Regions from separate parts of the Arthrobacter sp. LjRoot14 genome, predicted to be linked through region 3. Evidence: riboswitches for the same ligand, from Rfam matches in the RefSeq annotation. Region 3 holds a riboswitch; each other region holds the start of a gene.

Region 1 (5,283 bases), 2.9 Mb from region 3:
GAGCAGCTGACCTGCGGGTTCCACGTCCACACTTTCGTCGAATCCCCGGAAGAAGGCGTGGCTGTCATCGACCGGATCAGGGACAAGCTGGCGGTGCTGACCGCGCTCAGCGCGAACTCGCCGTACTGGAACGGCGTGGAGACGGGCTTCGAGAGTTACCGCACGCAGGCCTGGAACCGCTGGCCGACGTCGGGCCCGTCCCAGATCTTCGGGACGCACTCCATGTACCGCCGCGTGGTCACCCGGCTGCTGGACAGCGGCGTGCTGCTTGACGAAGGCATGATCTATTTTGACGCGAGGCTCTCCCGCAACCATCCCACCGTGGAAGTCCGGGTGGCGGACGTCTGCCTGCAGGCCGAGGACGCCGCCCTGATCGCCGTCCTGGTGCGGGGCCTGGTGGAATCGGCCTGCAGGGAATGGCGGGCCGGTGTGGACCCGGCGCCCGTACCGACGGTGCTCCTGCGGATGGCCGCGTGGCAGGCGAGCAACTGCGGACTGCGGGGAGACCTCCTGGATTTCGGCACATTCCGTCCCGCTCCCGCAGGGGAAGTGGTGGATGCGCTGGTGGACTACGTGGCGCCCGTCCTGGCGGAACAGGACGAGCTGGAACTGGCCCGGGAAGGCGTGCGGAGAATCCTGGACAGGGGGACCGGTTCGGAACAGCAGCGCCTTGCCATGCAGGAAGGCCTTGCCGGGACCTCGGACGCCGCTGCCGGGCTGGCCGCAGTGGTCGCCCACGCGGTGGACATGAGCATGCGCCGGACCGAAGCCATCACCGCGCGCGAGAAAGCGCCCGTGCTGTTGCGCGTCCGCCAGTCCTGAACAGGTTCCTACTACCCCGGAGCGCGCCATGGAAACCGAATACGCAACAGTCACGGGACATGATGTCACCACCATCACCTGCGTCTGCGGTAACACCGTCAGCGACGAGGGGCTGATCCAGGCCAACTCCGAAGGCATGCCCGTGCACCTTGGCGAGGGAACTCCCGTGCCTGCCGGACTGGCCGAGTGGCCCGGGGACGAGGATCTTTACACACTGTGCCCGGCGTGCGGCCGCGTCTACCACGACACCGTCATCGAAGAGACCGGCACCGCGCCCGTGGCGTTCACCGTGGATGTTGCGGCCGCCCCGATAGCCGAAGCGATCCGCCTGCACTGGGAGCTGGACACCTGACGTTCGGCGCGGCAGGCCGTCGTAGCTTGGCGCTGATCAGGGGCGGGATGGTCAGATCTGCTTGAGCGCCTGCTCCAGGTCACGGATGAGGTCGTCAACATCCTCGAGTCCTACCGACAGGCGGACCACGCCGTCGCTCAGCCCGATGGCGGCCCGGCCTTCCGGCCCCATGGCGCGGTGCGTCGTGGTGGCCGGGTGGGTGATGAGCGTCTTGGCATCGCCGAGGTTGTTGGAGATGTCGATGATCCGCAGCGCGTCCAGCAGCGCAAAGGCTGCTTCCTTCGCCGTGCGGCCCGCCGACGGCAAGAGCTCCAGCGTGAGCACGGTACCGCCGGCCTTCATCTGCTTGGCCGCCAGCTCATACTGCGGGTGGGACTTCAGCAGCGGGTACTTGACCCAGCTGACCGCCGGCTGGTCTTCCAGCCATTCGGCCAGGCGAAGCGCGGAGGCCGAGGAATGGTTGACGCGCAGCGCCATGGTTTCCAGGCCCTTCGTCAGCACCCAGGCGTTGAAGGCGGACAGTGCGGGTCCGGTGTGCCGCATCAGCTGCTTGACCGGGCCTTCGATGAACTCCTTGGTGCCCAGGATGGCGCCGCCGAGGACCCGACCCTGGCCGTCGATGTGCTTGGTGCCGGAGTAGACCACCACATCCGCGCCGAGCTCCCCGCAGCGCTGCAGCAGGGGAGTGGCAAAGACATTGTCGACGACGACGGTCGCCCCTGCCGCGTGTGCCAGTTCGCTGACCGCGGCGATGTCCACGATTTCCTGCATGGGGTTCGACGGCGACTCAAAGAAGACCGCCGTCGTGGGCTCCGAAAGGGCGGCGCGCCACTGCTCCAGGTCCGGGCCGTCCACGAACACCGTTTCCACGCCCCACCGGGGCAGGATCTCGTTCAAAATGACAAAGCAGGAGCCGAACAGCGAGCGGGCGGCAACCACCCGGTCACCGGCAGCCAGCAGGGCGCCCAGTGCCGTGAAGACGGCGGACATGCCGGACGCCGTCGCAAAGCACGCCTCGGTGCCCTCGAGCAGCCGGAGCCGTTCCTGGAAGGTGGCGACGGAGGGGTTGCCGTACCGGGAGTACACAAACCGTTCGTCCTCGCCGGTGAATGCGCGCTCGGCGGCTGCCGCGGATTCGTAGACGAACCCCGAGTTGAGGAAGATCGGCTCGGCGGTCTCCTGGAAATTGGTGCGGTCAAGACCGCCGCGGACAGCCTGGGTGTCAGGGCTCCAGCCGGCGGCGTCGGGATTGAAGGTCACTTAGTTCTTTCCGAGATTGGTGGGCAGGCCGCGGTTCTTCCAGCCGTTGACGGTGCGTTCGCCGAAACGGTCCGGTTCGCCTTCAAAGCCTTCGAGGACGTTGTAGGCGGTGAACCCGGCCCGTGTGGCGGCAATGGCGGCGGCGACGGACCGCACGCCGGAACGGCAGAGGAACACCAGTTCGACGCCGGAATCCTCGGGGGCCTGCTGCTTCAGCTGGTCGACAAAGTCCGGGTTGGGGATGCCGCCGGGGAAGGTCCACTGGATAAAGAGGGGATCGTTGTCCGTGGCTTTGGTGTCCGGGATGCCGATGTGCGCCCACTCGCCCTCGGTGCGGACATCCACCAGGACGGCACCCTGTTCCAGTTTGGCCCAGGCGTCCTGCGGGCTCAGGTCTCCGGCGTAGCTCATGCGTGGCCCTCGAAGCCTTCGCCCGGGAAGTCGGCGTCGAACTCAAGTTCGTCCACTGCGGTTGCCACTGCAGCGTCGGAGCTGGCGACGGCCTCGGGCAGGATCACGGCCTGGGCCACGATCACGCTGGTGCCGTTGAAGGTTGCCGCCGGGCTCCCGTGCAGGACATAGCCGTCGGCCAGGGCCGCGGAGATGCGCTCGCAGAACGAGCGGTCGTCGGGGCCGGTGATGAGCCGGTAGGCCAGCTTTTCCTGCGGCAGTGCCAGGGCCGGTTGTTCCTGGCCGGCGGCGGCCGGTTCGGCTGCCGGGGCCAGCGGTGCGGGTGCGTCGGACACGACGGATCTCCTTCTCTCACGCTTGCAACTCGAATATCGATATGCCGAGTATTCACCTGAGGCACCCCGCCGTGGAAGGAGGGTTGCCGACCGGCCAGTCAGGGCTTGGCACCGGTTCTCATTACTCCCCAAAAACGTAACACTTACGACGGCGGCCCGCACCGCCGTCGTCGTCATCTTCCGTAACGGGAACGCCCGCACCGCGGCTGCGCACCGGCGCCGCATCCGTTCCTGCGCGACCCCTGACTGCAGTTACAAAAGACCCTGCCGGGAGGATAATGACGGGAGATGAACCGCTGTAACGCCGGATGAAATCAGGCAGCCGTGAATGAATCGAATCGGAATACAGTCAGTCCCATGCTGCACTTCGGTTGGTTTGTGGGTCACGGTTTCGGTGTCCAGGGCTGGGGCACGCCCGGCTACGGCATCGGGTACGACTGGAAAAAACCCGCCCTGTACCAGCACGCCGTGCGGGAATTCGAGCGGGCCGGGCTGGACCTTTTTATCATCGAGGACTCCCTCACGGTGCCGGACACCTACGGCGGGAGCGCCGAGGTGTCGCTGGCGCAGGCATCCTTCGCACCCAAGCACGATCCGCTGGCCCTGGTGCCCTACCTGCTCTCCGTCACGGAACACCTGGGCATTGTTCCCACGGTGAGTGCGTCCTTCTATCCGCCGTTCACGGCGGCACGGCTGCTGGCCACCCTGCAGCATTTCTCCAACGGCCAGGTGGGCTGGAACGTGGTGACCTCCGGCAGCGACCTTGCCGCGCAGAACTATGGCCTGGACCAGCAGATCGAGCACGACCTCCGCTACGAGAAAGCGGAGGAATTCGTGGACGTGGTGCGCAAGCTCTGGCGCAGCTGGGAGCCGGACGCCATTGTGGAGGACGCGGACGCAGGCATCTTCGCGGACCACACGAAGGTCCACCCGATCAACCACGACGGCGAGTTCTTCAAGGTCCGTGGACCGCTGAACACCGCACCGATGCCCGAGGAACCGGTGCTGGTGCAGGCCGGGGCGTCACCGCGGGGCAAGGCCTTCGCGGGCGCCAACACGGATGTCGCGATTGCCCTCGCCAGGGGTGCGGACGGCATGAAGGCCTACCGTGATTCGATCCGGGCCGAGGCAGCCGCGGCAGGGCGGAACCCCGACGACGTCAAGGTGCTGTATGTCCTCAAGCCCACCGTGGTGGGCTCCCGCGCCGAAGCGGACGAGCTCCGGGAGCAGCGCCGCCAGCTCACGCAGCGCGACATCGACAGCCAGCTGAACTCCATCTCCTACCTCTCCGTGATCGACTTCAAACAGTTCGACCTTGACGCCCCGCTCCCCGAGCTCACCACGAACAGCAACCAGGGCACCCTGGACCATTTCGCCAAGGCGGGTCCTCCCGGGTCCACTCTGCGCCAGCTCCTGCAGGCCCGCAGCGGCGGCGCAGGGGACAGCATCATCGGCACGGCCGAGGAGATTGCCGACTACCTCGAAGAAACCGGTGTCCAGGTGGGCGGGGACGGCTTCCTGTTCTCAGGTTTCGTTGACCCGGCCACCGTTCACGGCGTGCTGGACCGGCTGGCCCCGGTGCTGCGGCGCCGCGGGCTGCTCCGGACAAGCTATGGCGACGGCGGCTTCCGCCGGAACCTGCTGGACTTCTAGCGCCATGGGCGGCGGCAGCGGAAACTTCCTGATCGGCACGGCCCACCTGCGTGCCCGGGATATCGCCGAGGCCGCGGCTGATCCGGCTGTCCAGTTCGTCCTGAGTGTGGACGCCCTGGAGCTGATCGGGCTTTCGCGCGAGGTGGTGCAGCAGGCCATCGACTCCGGCCACCGCGTCTACGGACTCAATACCCTGCTGGGATCCGGGCGGGACACCGCCGTGGATGAAAAGGCGGTCCTCGCCTACCAGGTGCAGGTGGTGCGGTACCACAACAGCGGGGTGGGCGGGTTTCTCGGCGCCGACGAGGTCCGGGCCGTCATCCTGGCGCGGCTGGTGGGCTTCAGTCGCGGCGGCTCCGGCGTCCGGCCGGAAACAGCCCGCTTTTACGCTGAGATGCTCAACCGCGGGGTGGTCCCGGCGATCCCGCGTGAAGGGTCCGTCGGTTCCGC
Region 2 (5,283 bases), 1.5 Mb from region 3:
GCATCAGGGAAGTTCCCGGCGACGGCTCGTTCGGGCCCGACCTTGAGGTCAGCCCCCTCAGCTCCGACGCCGCGGCTGCCGACGCCGCCATCGACTGCGGACTCGCCGGAACAGTCATGCGCTTTGTTCCGCCGGTAGCTGCGCTCCGCAATGGGGCGACAGTCTTCGACGGCGACCCGCACGCCCGTAAGCGTCCTATGGGCACCATCATCGAGGCACTGGCCGCCCTCGGCGTTGACGTCCGCGCTGCGGACGGGGCACGTCCGTCGGCACTTCCCTTCGCAGTGGCGGGCACTGGCCAAGTTCGGGGCGGTCACCTTGTGATCGATGCAAGCGCATCCTCGCAGTTCGTGTCGGCGCTGCTCCTGGTGGGCGCGCGTTTCTCAGAGGGCCTGCACCTTGAGCACGTGGGCAAGCCGGTCCCCAGCCTGGACCACATCAACATGACCGTCGCCGTCCTGAGGGAAGTTGGAGTATCCGTCGACGATTCCGTCCCGAATCACTGGGTCGTCGCGCCGGGCCCCATCCGGGCCTTCGATCGCCGCATCGAGCAGGACCTGTCGAATGCCGGGCCGTTCCTCGCCGCCGCGCTGGCGACCCGGGGCACGATCCGTATTCCCAACTGGCCCTCCCCCACCACGCAGGTGGGCGACCTTTGGCGCAGCATCCTGACTTCAATGGGCGCCACGGTCACGCTGGACAACGGCACACTCACCGTCACCGGCGGGCCCGAAATCACGGGTGCGGACTTTGCCGACACCAGCGAACTTGCACCGACAGTAGCCGCGCTGTGCGCCTTGGCCACGGGTCCGTCGCGACTCACCGGCATCGCGCACCTCCGCGGCCACGAAACGGACCGGCTCGCGGCACTCGTCACGGAGATCAACCGCCTCGGCGGGGACGCCGAGGAAACCTCCGACGGCCTGGTGATCCGGCCCGCCAAGCTCCACGGCGGCGTCGTGCACAGCTACGCGGACCACCGCATGGCCACCGCGGGGGCCATCCTGGGCCTTGCCGTTCCCGGCGTGGAGGTGGAAGACATCGGCACCACGTCCAAGACGATGCCGGACTTTCCGCAACTGTGGGAAGCCATGCTTTCGCAACAGCCGGACCGGCAGACGGAACAGGCCCGTGGGGCGTAGCACCGGCTCCTGGGACGAGTCCGATATCCGGATCCGCCCCAACAAGAAAGGCTCGCGTCCCCGGACCAAGGACCGCCCCAGCCACGACGACGCCGTGACCGGCAGGATCATCACGGTTGACCGCGGGCGCTATACGGCCGTGGTGGGCGAGGACAGCGGGAACGAGCGCACGGTGATTGCCGCGCGCGCCCGTGAACTGCGCCGTTCGCCTGTGGTGGCCGGGGACTTCGTGTCCCTGGTGGGAGATGTTTCGGGGGCCCCGGACACCCTTGCGCGGCTCGTGAAGATCCAGGACCGCCGCACGCTGCTGCGGCGCAGCGCCGATGACACGGACCCCATCGAGCGGGCAGTGGTCGCGAATGCGGACCAGCTTGTGGTGGTGGTTGCCGCCGCCAATCCGGAACCGCGCACCGGCTTCATTGACCGGGCCCTGGTGGCGGCGTACGACGCCGGGATTGAGCCGTTGCTGCTGGTCACGAAAGCGGACGTCAAGGATCCCACGGAGCTCCTGTCCAACTACCGGCACTTGGATTTTCCGGTGATCATCAGCCGAACTGCGGACGCCGCGGCCTCCGGAATCGATGCACGCTCGGATGACGGGCTCTCGGCCCGCCTGGACAGTGATGCCGTCTCGCAGCTGCGGGCCCACCTCGACGGCAAGGTCACCGTGATGCTCGGCCATTCCGGCGTAGGGAAGTCCACCATGGTCAATGCCCTGACGGGTGCTGAGCGGGCCACGGGAGGCGTCAACGCCGTCACCGGGAGGGGACGGCACACGTCGTCGTCCGCGCTTGCCCTGCGGATCAGTGATGCGCCCGCCGGTAGCTGGATCATTGACACGCCCGGCATCCGGTCTTTCGGCCTTGCCCACGTGGATCCGGACCGGATCCTGCGCTCGTTCCCCGACCTCGAACCCGGCACGGATGCCTGTGAACGCGGCTGCAAGCACGATGCCTCCGCCGTCAACTGCGGCGTGGACGCCTGGGTGGCCGAAGGACACGCCGGCCCGTCCGGCGCGGCACGCCTGGCGTCCCTTCGGCGGCTGCTCGGCACCGACCCCCGCATGGAAGCGCAGGACGCCAAGGAACTCGGCATCGTTTCGTGACATCCCGGCCCGCCGGCCGCAGAGACGGTAGTTTGGAACCATGACCCAACCCGCTTCGAGCTACAACGATGACCTGCGCCTCGCCCATGTCCTGGCCGACTCTGTTGACTCCCAGACCATGAGCCGCTTCAAGGCGCTGGATCTTCAGATTGAAACCAAACCGGATCTGACGCCGGTAACGGATGCTGACAAGGCAGCTGAAGAGTCCATCCGCGGCCAGCTCTCCCGTTCCCGTCCGCGAGATGCCGTCCTCGGCGAAGAGTTCGGCAGTTCCGGACATGGTTCCCGCCGCTGGATCATCGATCCGATCGACGGCACCAAGAACTTCGTCCGCGGCGTGCCGGTGTGGGCCACCCTGATCGCCCTCGTGGATGAAGGTGAGCCGGTGGTCGGGCTGGTCAGCGCGCCGGCGCTGGGCAAGCGCTGGTGGGCAGCGAAAGGTGCGGGCGCCTACATGGGACGGTCGCTAGCTGCCGCCACCCGCCTCAAGGTTTCGAACGTGTCCAAACTGTCCGACGCTTCCCTCTCCTATTCAAGCCTGGGCGGCTGGAAGGAACGGGGCAACCTGGACGAGTTCCTGGGACTCACTGAGGAAGTCTGGCGGACCCGCGCCTACGGTGACTTCTGGTCCTACTGCATGGTGGCGGAGGGGTCGGTGGACATCGCCTGCGAGCCGGAACTGAACCTCTACGACATGGCGGCGCTGGTGCCGATTGTCACCGAAGCCGGCGGACGCTTCACCTCACTGGAAGGAGTGGACGGCCCCTTCGGCGGAAACGCCCTGGCCACCAATTCAATCCTTCATTCCGAGGTCCTCAAGCGGCTGAACCCGGAACTCGACGACCTCCTCTGACGCGCGACCCGGCCCGGTGCCCGGCCCGCCGCCAAGCGGTTCCGGCCCGGGCGCATCACCGCGGGCACAACCACCGGTAGCCGAATAAACGACGGCGGATTCCCTCCTTAGGGGGTGTCCGCCGTCGTTTTATTCGGTGCCATCCCCCTTCTTCCGACGTGCGTAACAAAGAGCTTAATAATTGCCGCGACTTTCCCGCGCCGCGGTGAATGTCCTAATCTCGAAACAGGTCACGAGTGCCAGCGCTAAACCCCGGTTTGCTGGCCGGCAACCCTCCATTCGCGGTGGGGTGCCCCGGGTGACGACCAGGCCGGTCCGGAACGGACCCGGCAAGCGCGGATCCCCGGAGTGCGGGGTCCCTTTACAGTGAGGTCCCCATGACTACTGCCACTTTCCCCGCAAACGCCGCAACCACGTCCGCCGCAGGCCTTCTGGACCCGCGGTTCACCGTCGCCCAGCGCCCCCTCTCAGCCGTTACCGGCGCGGAGATCCAGGCTCCGCTGATCCAGGGCGGGCACGTCCGCTACGCGAACCTGGACTACGGCGCATCGGCCCCGGCGCTGTCCGTTGTTTCGGCCTACCTCAACGAGATCCTGCCGTACTACGCCAGCGTGCACCGCGGCGCGGGCTATGCCTCGCAGATCAGCACGTCGGTGTACGAGAATGCCCGGGACATCGTCCGCGGGTTTGTGGGCGGCAGGGCGGACGATTCCGTCATCTTCACCCGGAACACCACGGACTCACTGAACCTGCTGGCCGGGTGCCTGCCGGTGTCCAACGGCCGCCAGACCGGCGAAGTGCTGTACCTCGACATCGAACACCATGCCAACCTGCTCCCTTGGCAGGGTGTGCCGCACCGGAGTGTTGTTGCCGCTCCTACGCTCAGGGCCACCCTGGAGAACCTGCGGTCCGAGCTGCGGCAGGGTGGCATCAGCCTGCTGGCCGTCACGGGCGCCTCCAACGTCACCGGCGAAATCCTTCCCGTCCGCGAGCTGGCCGCACTGGCTCACGAACACGGTGCAAGGATCGTAGTGGACGCGGCGCAGCTGGCCCCGCACCGCCGCATCGACATCGCCGCGGACGACGTCGACTATCTCGCCTTCTCAGGCCACAAGCTGTACGCGCCGTTTGGCAGCGGTGTCCTCGTGGGCCGGCCGGACTGGCTCGACGCCGGGACGCCCCACCTCGCAGGCGGCGGAGCCGTGCGTGAGGCCCGGCTGGACTCCGTCAGCTGGACCACAGGGCCGGCACGGCATGAAGGCGGCTCACCGAACGTCCTTGGGGCCGCCACCCTGGCCCGGGCCACCCAGGTCATCGGCGCCCTGGACCAGGACCTGTGGCACGCCCATGAGACGGCCATCCGGTCCTTCCTAGTCGAGGGACTGCGGAAGATCGACGGCGTCACTGTCCACCAGATCTTCAGCGACACCGACCAGGCCACGGACACCATCGGTGTGGTCAACTTCTCCGTCGCCGGCTACGACGCCGGCCTTGTGGCGGCCTACCTCTCCGCGGAGCACGGCGTGGGCCTGCGCGACGGCCGCTTTTGCGCCCACCCCCTGCTGAAGCGGCTGGGACTGCCGTCAGGCTCGCTGCGGGCAAGCTTCGGCGTCGGCTCCCGGCTGGAGGACGCCCAGCGTTTGCTCGCCGGCATCGAGGAACTCCGCCGGACCGGCCTCGGCTGGGACTACGTGGTGGATTCCGGCCGCTGGGTGCCGGCCAACGACACCCGCAGCTACCCGGACTGGGCACCCAATACCCCCGGCACTGCCGGCGCGGCACCCTGCACCGAAGACTAAGGGCGCGGCGTGTGCGGTAAATTCGAGGGGTAAGAATTCCAGCCTGCCCGAAGGAGACTGCACGTGGCACGGGGAGGCCCCAAACTGCACCACCAGCGCCGGTACGAGCTCGGCCGGAGTTACCAGGACGGCGGCGAACACTATGACCGGGTCCGTCCCGGCTATCCCGCCGATTCGGTGGACTGGCTGCTCCGAAGCGTTGGCGGGATGGGCGGCGCGTCCGACGCCGCTGACATCGGCGCCGGGACGGGAAAGTACACCGCTTTGCTGGTGCAGCGCGGCCTGAATGTCACCGCAGTGGATCCCTCACCGGACATGCTCGCCCAACTCCGGCTGGCCCTTCCGGGGGTTCCTGCGACGGAGGGCACCGCGGAGTCCACCGGA
Region 3 (5,283 bases):
TCCGTCGACACCATGTGGACCATTCCGTTACGGCCGCGTGTGATGTGCACCACCAACGCGCCGGTCCCCTAGAGTATGGGCTCACATTGCCGCAGGCTCAACGCCATTTTCTGCAGAACAGCTCTGCATAAATGCACATTGAGCCGGCGGGCTAGGCGAAAAAGTTCTGCCGCAACTGAGCGCTAAGCTGCCCGATTTCAGTCAGGAAACCGTCGTGGCCGATGGGCGCCTCGATGACATGCACCGGGACGTCGCCCGGGAGTGCAGCCGCGAGTTCGCGGGACTGCGCCGGAAAATACAGCCGGTCCGTATTGACGGCGGCAATGAAGAACTCAGCCGTGGCCCGGGCCAGCGCCTCCTTGAGCGGGCCGCGCCCCCGGCCCACGTCGTGGCTCATGAGCGCTTCCGTGATGGCGATGTAGCTGTTGGCATCGAAGCGCCGGACCAGCTTGGTGCCCTGATGGTCGAGGTAGCTCTCCACCTGGTAGCGGCCGCGGTCTCCCAGCGACACTGCCTGGAGCGGGGCTTCGCCGCCCTGGGCGCTCCGGCCGAACCGGGCCTCCAGCTCGTCTGCGGAACGGTACGTGATGTGCGCAATCCTGCGTGCCAGGGCCAGGCCGGCCTCAGGCTCCGGGCCGCCGTAGTAATCGCCGTCGTTGAAGTTCACGTCCTGGCGGATGGCGAGGGTCTGCGCCTGGGCAAAGGCGATCTGCTCGGCCGTGCTGCTTGCCCCGATGGAAATGACGGCGCACCGCCGGACCCGGTCCGGGAAGCTCACGGCCCATTCCAGGGCGCGGGCTCCGCCCAGGGATCCGCCCAGGACGGCGTACCAGCTGTCGATGCCAAGGGCGTCCGCCAGCCGGGCTTCGGCCGCCGTGGTGTCGCGCAGGGTCACCAGGGGGAAGCGCGAACCCCACGGCCTGCCATCCGGCGCGGGAGTGGAAGGGCCGGTGGAGCCGTAGCAACCGCCCAGGATGTTGATGCTGACCACGAAGTACTTGTCCGTATCGACCGGGGCGCCGGGCCCGGCAAGCTGCTCCCACCAGCCTTCTTCGTCGCTGGCTCCCCTGGTAACGTGCGTGCTGCCGGTCAGGGCATGCTGCACCAGCACGGCGTTGGAACGGTCCGCGTTCAGCGTGCCCCAGGTCTCGTAGGCGAGCCTGACGTCCGGCAGGTGGCCGCCGGCCTCAAGGTGGAGCCCGCCGATGCCCTGGAACTTGACGGTTCCGTCGGGGACAGCGTCTGCGGTTTTGCCTGCGGCGGTTTTCACGTCACTGGACGACAGGCCCTGGCTGGCTGTTTCGGGTACACCGCTGCGGGTGACGGCAATCGTCATCTGAAGACCTCTTCTTCGCGCTTGCCTGCCGCCAACTGGCCGGCAGGCCAGGTCTTCACCCGGGGCACCCCGCCGCGAAAGGAGGGTTGCCGGCCAGCAAGCCGGGGCTGTCGCTGGCACTCATGACCTGTTAAGAGTCTACGAAATGCGTCCCCGCAATGGCGAAGAATGTGACAGCAATATGACTCCCGGCGTCGAGGCGCCGGGAGTCATACGGCTCAGTCGCCCTTGGCGGCGCGGAAACCGGCGTCGAGGTCGGCGATGATGTCATCGATGTGCTCCAGCCCCACGGAGAGGCGGACCAGGCCCGGCGTGACCCCCGCCACGGCCTGCTGTTCCGCCGTCAGCTGGCTGTGGGTGGTGGACGCCGGGTGGATGACCAGGGAGCGCACGTCACCGATGTTCGCCACGTGGGAATGCAGTTCCAGCGCGTCCACGAACCGCTTGCCGGCCTCGGCCCCGCCGGCGATGTTGAAGGACACGATCGCACCGGTGCCCTTGGGCCCGTACTTGCGGCCGCGGTCATACCAGGGGCTGGACGGCAGGCCTGCGTAGGCCACGGATTCGACGTCGTCCCTCGCCTCCAGCCATTCGGCGACACTCACCGCGTTGGCCACGTGGCGCTCGACGCGCAGGCTCAGGGTTTCCAGGCCCTGGGCGATGAGGAAGGCGTTGAACGGGGACACCGCGGAGCCGAGGTCCCGCAGCAGCTGGACGCGGGCCTTGAGGATGTAGGAAAGGTTCGCGCCCAGGGCGCCCCCGGCGCCGAGGTCCCTGGCGTAGACAAGCCCGTTGTAGGTGGGGTCCGGGATGTTGAAGCCCGGGAACTTCTCCGGGTCCTTGCCGAAATCAAAGTTGCCCGAGTCCACGATCACGCCGGCGATGGCGCTGCCGTGCCCGCCAAGGTACTTCGTTGCCGAGTGGACCACAATGTCGGCGCCCCATTCCAGCGGCCGGATGAGGTACGGCGTGGACAGTGTGTTGTCCACGATCAGCGGGACCCCTGCCTCGTGGGCGACGCCGGAAACGCCTTCGATGTCCAGGACGTCCTGGCGCGGATTGGACACCACCTCGCCGAAGAAGAGCTTGGTGTTCGGCCGGACGGCGTCCTTCCACTGCTGGAGGTTGTCCGGGTCCTCCACGAACGTCACGGAGATGCCGAACTTCTTCAGGGTGTGGGCCAGCAGGTTGTACGTGCCGCCGTAGAGGCTGGGGCTGGCCACCACGTGATCGCCGGCTTCAGCGACGTTGAGGATGGCGAATGTTTCGGCGGCCTGTCCCGAGCTGAGCAGCAGCGCCGCCAGCCCGCCTTCAAGGCTGGCCACGCGCTGCTCCACCGCGTCCTGGGTGGGATTGCCGATGCGGGTATAGATGGGCGCCAGTTCGGCCAGCGCGAAGCGGTTGGCGGCGCTTTCGGCGCTAGGGAACACGAACGACGTCGTCTGGTAAATGGGGAGGGCCCTGGCGCCGGTGGCGCTGTCCGGCTCCTGGCCGGCGTGGATCTGGCGGGTTTCGAAAGACCAGGCATTGGACATTGGAGGCTCCTTAAGGAAGGGCACCGTGGCCGGACGCACGGTATGCCGGGCCGGCTCTGGTGCCGCGCTTGCCGACCGGCGGTTGCCGGCGGCCAGGTCCTCACCCGGGGCACCCCACCGCGGAACGAGGGTTGCCGGCCAGCAAGCCGGGGCTCAATGCTGGCGCTCATGACCTGGACCCAGTGTAGAAACAGAGCAATCCGTCTGAACAGGTTTGTGACGAAGGACGTCGGCCGCGTGATTTCGTGGGCTTCAGGGCCGTCCGCCATAACGTCCCATCTCGGTAAGGACACCCTTAGCTGAGAGCTCCATCACAAAGTGCCAAGATGAGGGCATGCGCATGGATCACGTCTCTTACGCCTGTGAACAAGATGGCTTGGCTGCCACCACCGAACGTATTGCAACCGCCCTCGGCGTCGAAGCCGTTAAGGGCGGGGTACACCCCCGTTTCGGCACCCGCAACATGATTATCCCGCTGGCCGGGCACAAGTATCTCGAGGTCGTGGAGGTCCTGGACCACCCGGCATCCGACAAGGCTCCGTTCGGGCAGGCTGTCCGGGCACGCTCCGCAGCGGGCGGCGGCTGGATGGGCTGGTGCGTCGAAGTGGACGACCTGGCACCGTTCGAAGAACGCCTCGGCCGATCGGCTGTCAACGGCAACCGCAAGTTCCCCGACGGCCGCGAACTCGTCTGGAAGCAGATCGGCATCCTGGGCCTCATTGCAGACCCGCAGGTACCCTACATGCTCAAGTGGGAAGGCGACCCGGAGCTTCACCCGTCCAACGCCTACCCGAGCAACGTTAAGATGTCCAGCCTCACCATCGCCGGCTCGGCCGAACGCGTCACGGAATGGCTCGGCCAACCGGTCGAGAAGCCCTTGGAGGATGTGGCTGTTGAATGGGTCGCCCCCAAGGGGACGCCGGGAATCCTGTCCGTCACGTTCGAAACCGCCTCCGGGGCCGTAACCATCTGACCCTGCTCCACCGTGTGGTCCTCCGGGGCCACTGGCAGCGCGCTGCCCTTCCGAACTTCGGCCGCTATCAGCGGGTGCCAACGACGTCACCCACCGATAGCGGCCGAATCCTTTTAAGCAGTGGCCGGTTAGCCCAGCCCGATGGCCTTGCCGAAGAGGCTGAAGCCGACGAACGCCACGATGTCCAGCAGCGCGTGGGCGATCACCAGCGGCATGACGCGGCGGGTCTTCGTATAGATCCACGCAAAGACCACACCCATGACAGCGTTGCCGATGAACGGGCCGAAGCCCTGGTAGAGGTGGTAGCTGCCCCGGAGCATGGAGCTGGCGAAAATGGCCAGCGGCATGCTCCAGCCGAACTTGCCGAGCCGGTCCAGCAGGTAGCCCACCACGATGACCTCCTCCACGATCCCGTGCCGTACGGCGGAGAGAATCAGCACGGGGATGGTCCACCAGTAGGCGTCCAGCGCGCTGGGGATGATGGCCGTGGTGATGCCGAGTGCCCGTCCGACGGCGTACAGCCCCAGGGACGGGATGCCGATCAACGCCGCGAGGCCCAGCCCGTGCAGCAGGTCCTTGCCGGGGCGGGCGAAGTTGAAACCGAGTTTGCGGAATGCCGATGCCCCGGGCTCCCCCGCCTTCCGGTGCTCGGTGAGGAAATAGATGACCAACACGACAGGCACCAGGGCGAAAACGATGTCCAGCAGCTGGTACGTCAGGTCGAAGTATTCGCGGCTGCTCTGGGAGCGGTTGAGGGTGGACGTCCCTTCCGCCAGGGGTGCCCGCGTCAGCTTGTCCAGCAACTGCACCACCGAATACACGGCGGACTGCCCCAGCGACAGACCCAGGACAATCCAGACTTCTAACCGCAGACGACGGCGGGAGGGAACCAGCATGTTCCTATCTTGCCTTCACTTTCTGGTTCTTTCCTGTCCGCCGCTTCCGGCCGGCCGGGCCGCCGCTTCCGGCCGGTCACGGGGCAACGCTTCCGCTGGGCCGCGCGGCCCGGGGCCTATGCTTGGAATTTATGAGTGCGCCCGGAAAAATCATCATGATCCGGCACGGCCAGTCAGCCGCCAATGCCGACACCTCCATATATAACCGGGTGCCCGATTACCGGATACCACTGACCGAACTCGGCCTTGCACAGGCCCGGGCCGCAGGCGAGGAGATCCGCCGGGAACTGGACGGCCGGCAGGTGTGTGTCTACGTCTCGCCGTACCTCCGGGCCTACCAGACCCTCGAAGCGCTCAATCTTGGACCGCTTGTGGAGCGGATCATCGAGGAACCCAGGCTCCGCGAACAGGACTGGGCGAACTTCCAGATCGCCGGGGACATTGAGGACCAAAAAGAACTCCGGAACGCCTACGGCCACTTCTTCTACCGGTTCAGGGAGGGTGAATCCGGCTCCGACGTCTACGACCGGATCTCCTCCTTCA

What was found. Region 3 has a riboswitch for S-adenosylmethionine ahead of ACSQ12_RS06840 (bifunctional o-acetylhomoserine/o-acetylserine sulfhydrylase). Riboswitches for the same ligand answer to the same signal wherever they lie in the genome.
Region 1: another riboswitch for S-adenosylmethionine. It lies ahead of ACSQ12_RS20180 (DUF1737 domain-containing protein); the one in region 3 lies ahead of ACSQ12_RS06840 (bifunctional o-acetylhomoserine/o-acetylserine sulfhydrylase).
Region 2: another riboswitch for S-adenosylmethionine. It lies ahead of ACSQ12_RS13820 (aminotransferase class V-fold PLP-dependent enzyme); the one in region 3 lies ahead of ACSQ12_RS06840 (bifunctional o-acetylhomoserine/o-acetylserine sulfhydrylase).

What each region holds. Positions count from the first base shown of each region.
Region 1 covers NZ_CAXURL020000001.1:4,443,927-4,449,209, reverse strand. Annotated here, with positions in the region: gene ACSQ12_RS20200 (glutamate--cysteine ligase 2) at 1-822, shown strand, start outside; gene ACSQ12_RS20195 (hypothetical protein) at 851-1,174, shown strand; gene ACSQ12_RS20190 (O-succinylhomoserine sulfhydrylase) at 1,226-2,434, opposite strand; gene ACSQ12_RS20185 (rhodanese-like domain-containing protein) at 2,435-2,845, opposite strand; gene ACSQ12_RS20180 (DUF1737 domain-containing protein) at 2,842-3,111, opposite strand; SAM riboswitch class IV at 3,194-3,306, opposite strand; gene ACSQ12_RS20175 (NtaA/DmoA family FMN-dependent monooxygenase) at 3,538-4,833, shown strand; gene ACSQ12_RS20170 (aromatic amino acid ammonia-lyase) at 4,838-5,283, shown strand, end outside.
Region 2 covers NZ_CAXURL020000001.1:3,062,664-3,067,946, forward strand. Annotated here, with positions in the region: gene aroA (3-phosphoshikimate 1-carboxyvinyltransferase) at 1-1,142, shown strand, start outside; gene rsgA (ribosome small subunit-dependent GTPase A) at 1,132-2,247, shown strand; gene hisN (histidinol-phosphatase) at 2,288-3,100, shown strand; SAM riboswitch class IV at 3,329-3,442, shown strand; gene ACSQ12_RS13820 (aminotransferase class V-fold PLP-dependent enzyme) at 3,478-4,899, shown strand; gene ACSQ12_RS13825 (class I SAM-dependent methyltransferase) at 4,963-5,283, shown strand, end outside.
Region 3 covers NZ_CAXURL020000001.1:1,527,254-1,532,536, reverse strand. Annotated here, with positions in the region: gene metX (homoserine O-acetyltransferase MetX) at 152-1,336, opposite strand; SAM riboswitch class IV at 1,349-1,464, opposite strand; gene ACSQ12_RS06840 (bifunctional o-acetylhomoserine/o-acetylserine sulfhydrylase) at 1,555-2,871, opposite strand; SAM riboswitch class IV at 2,931-3,045, opposite strand; gene ACSQ12_RS06835 (VOC family protein) at 3,206-3,844, shown strand; gene ACSQ12_RS06830 (CPBP family intramembrane glutamic endopeptidase) at 3,973-4,740, opposite strand; gene ACSQ12_RS06825 (histidine phosphatase family protein) at 4,872-5,283, shown strand, end outside.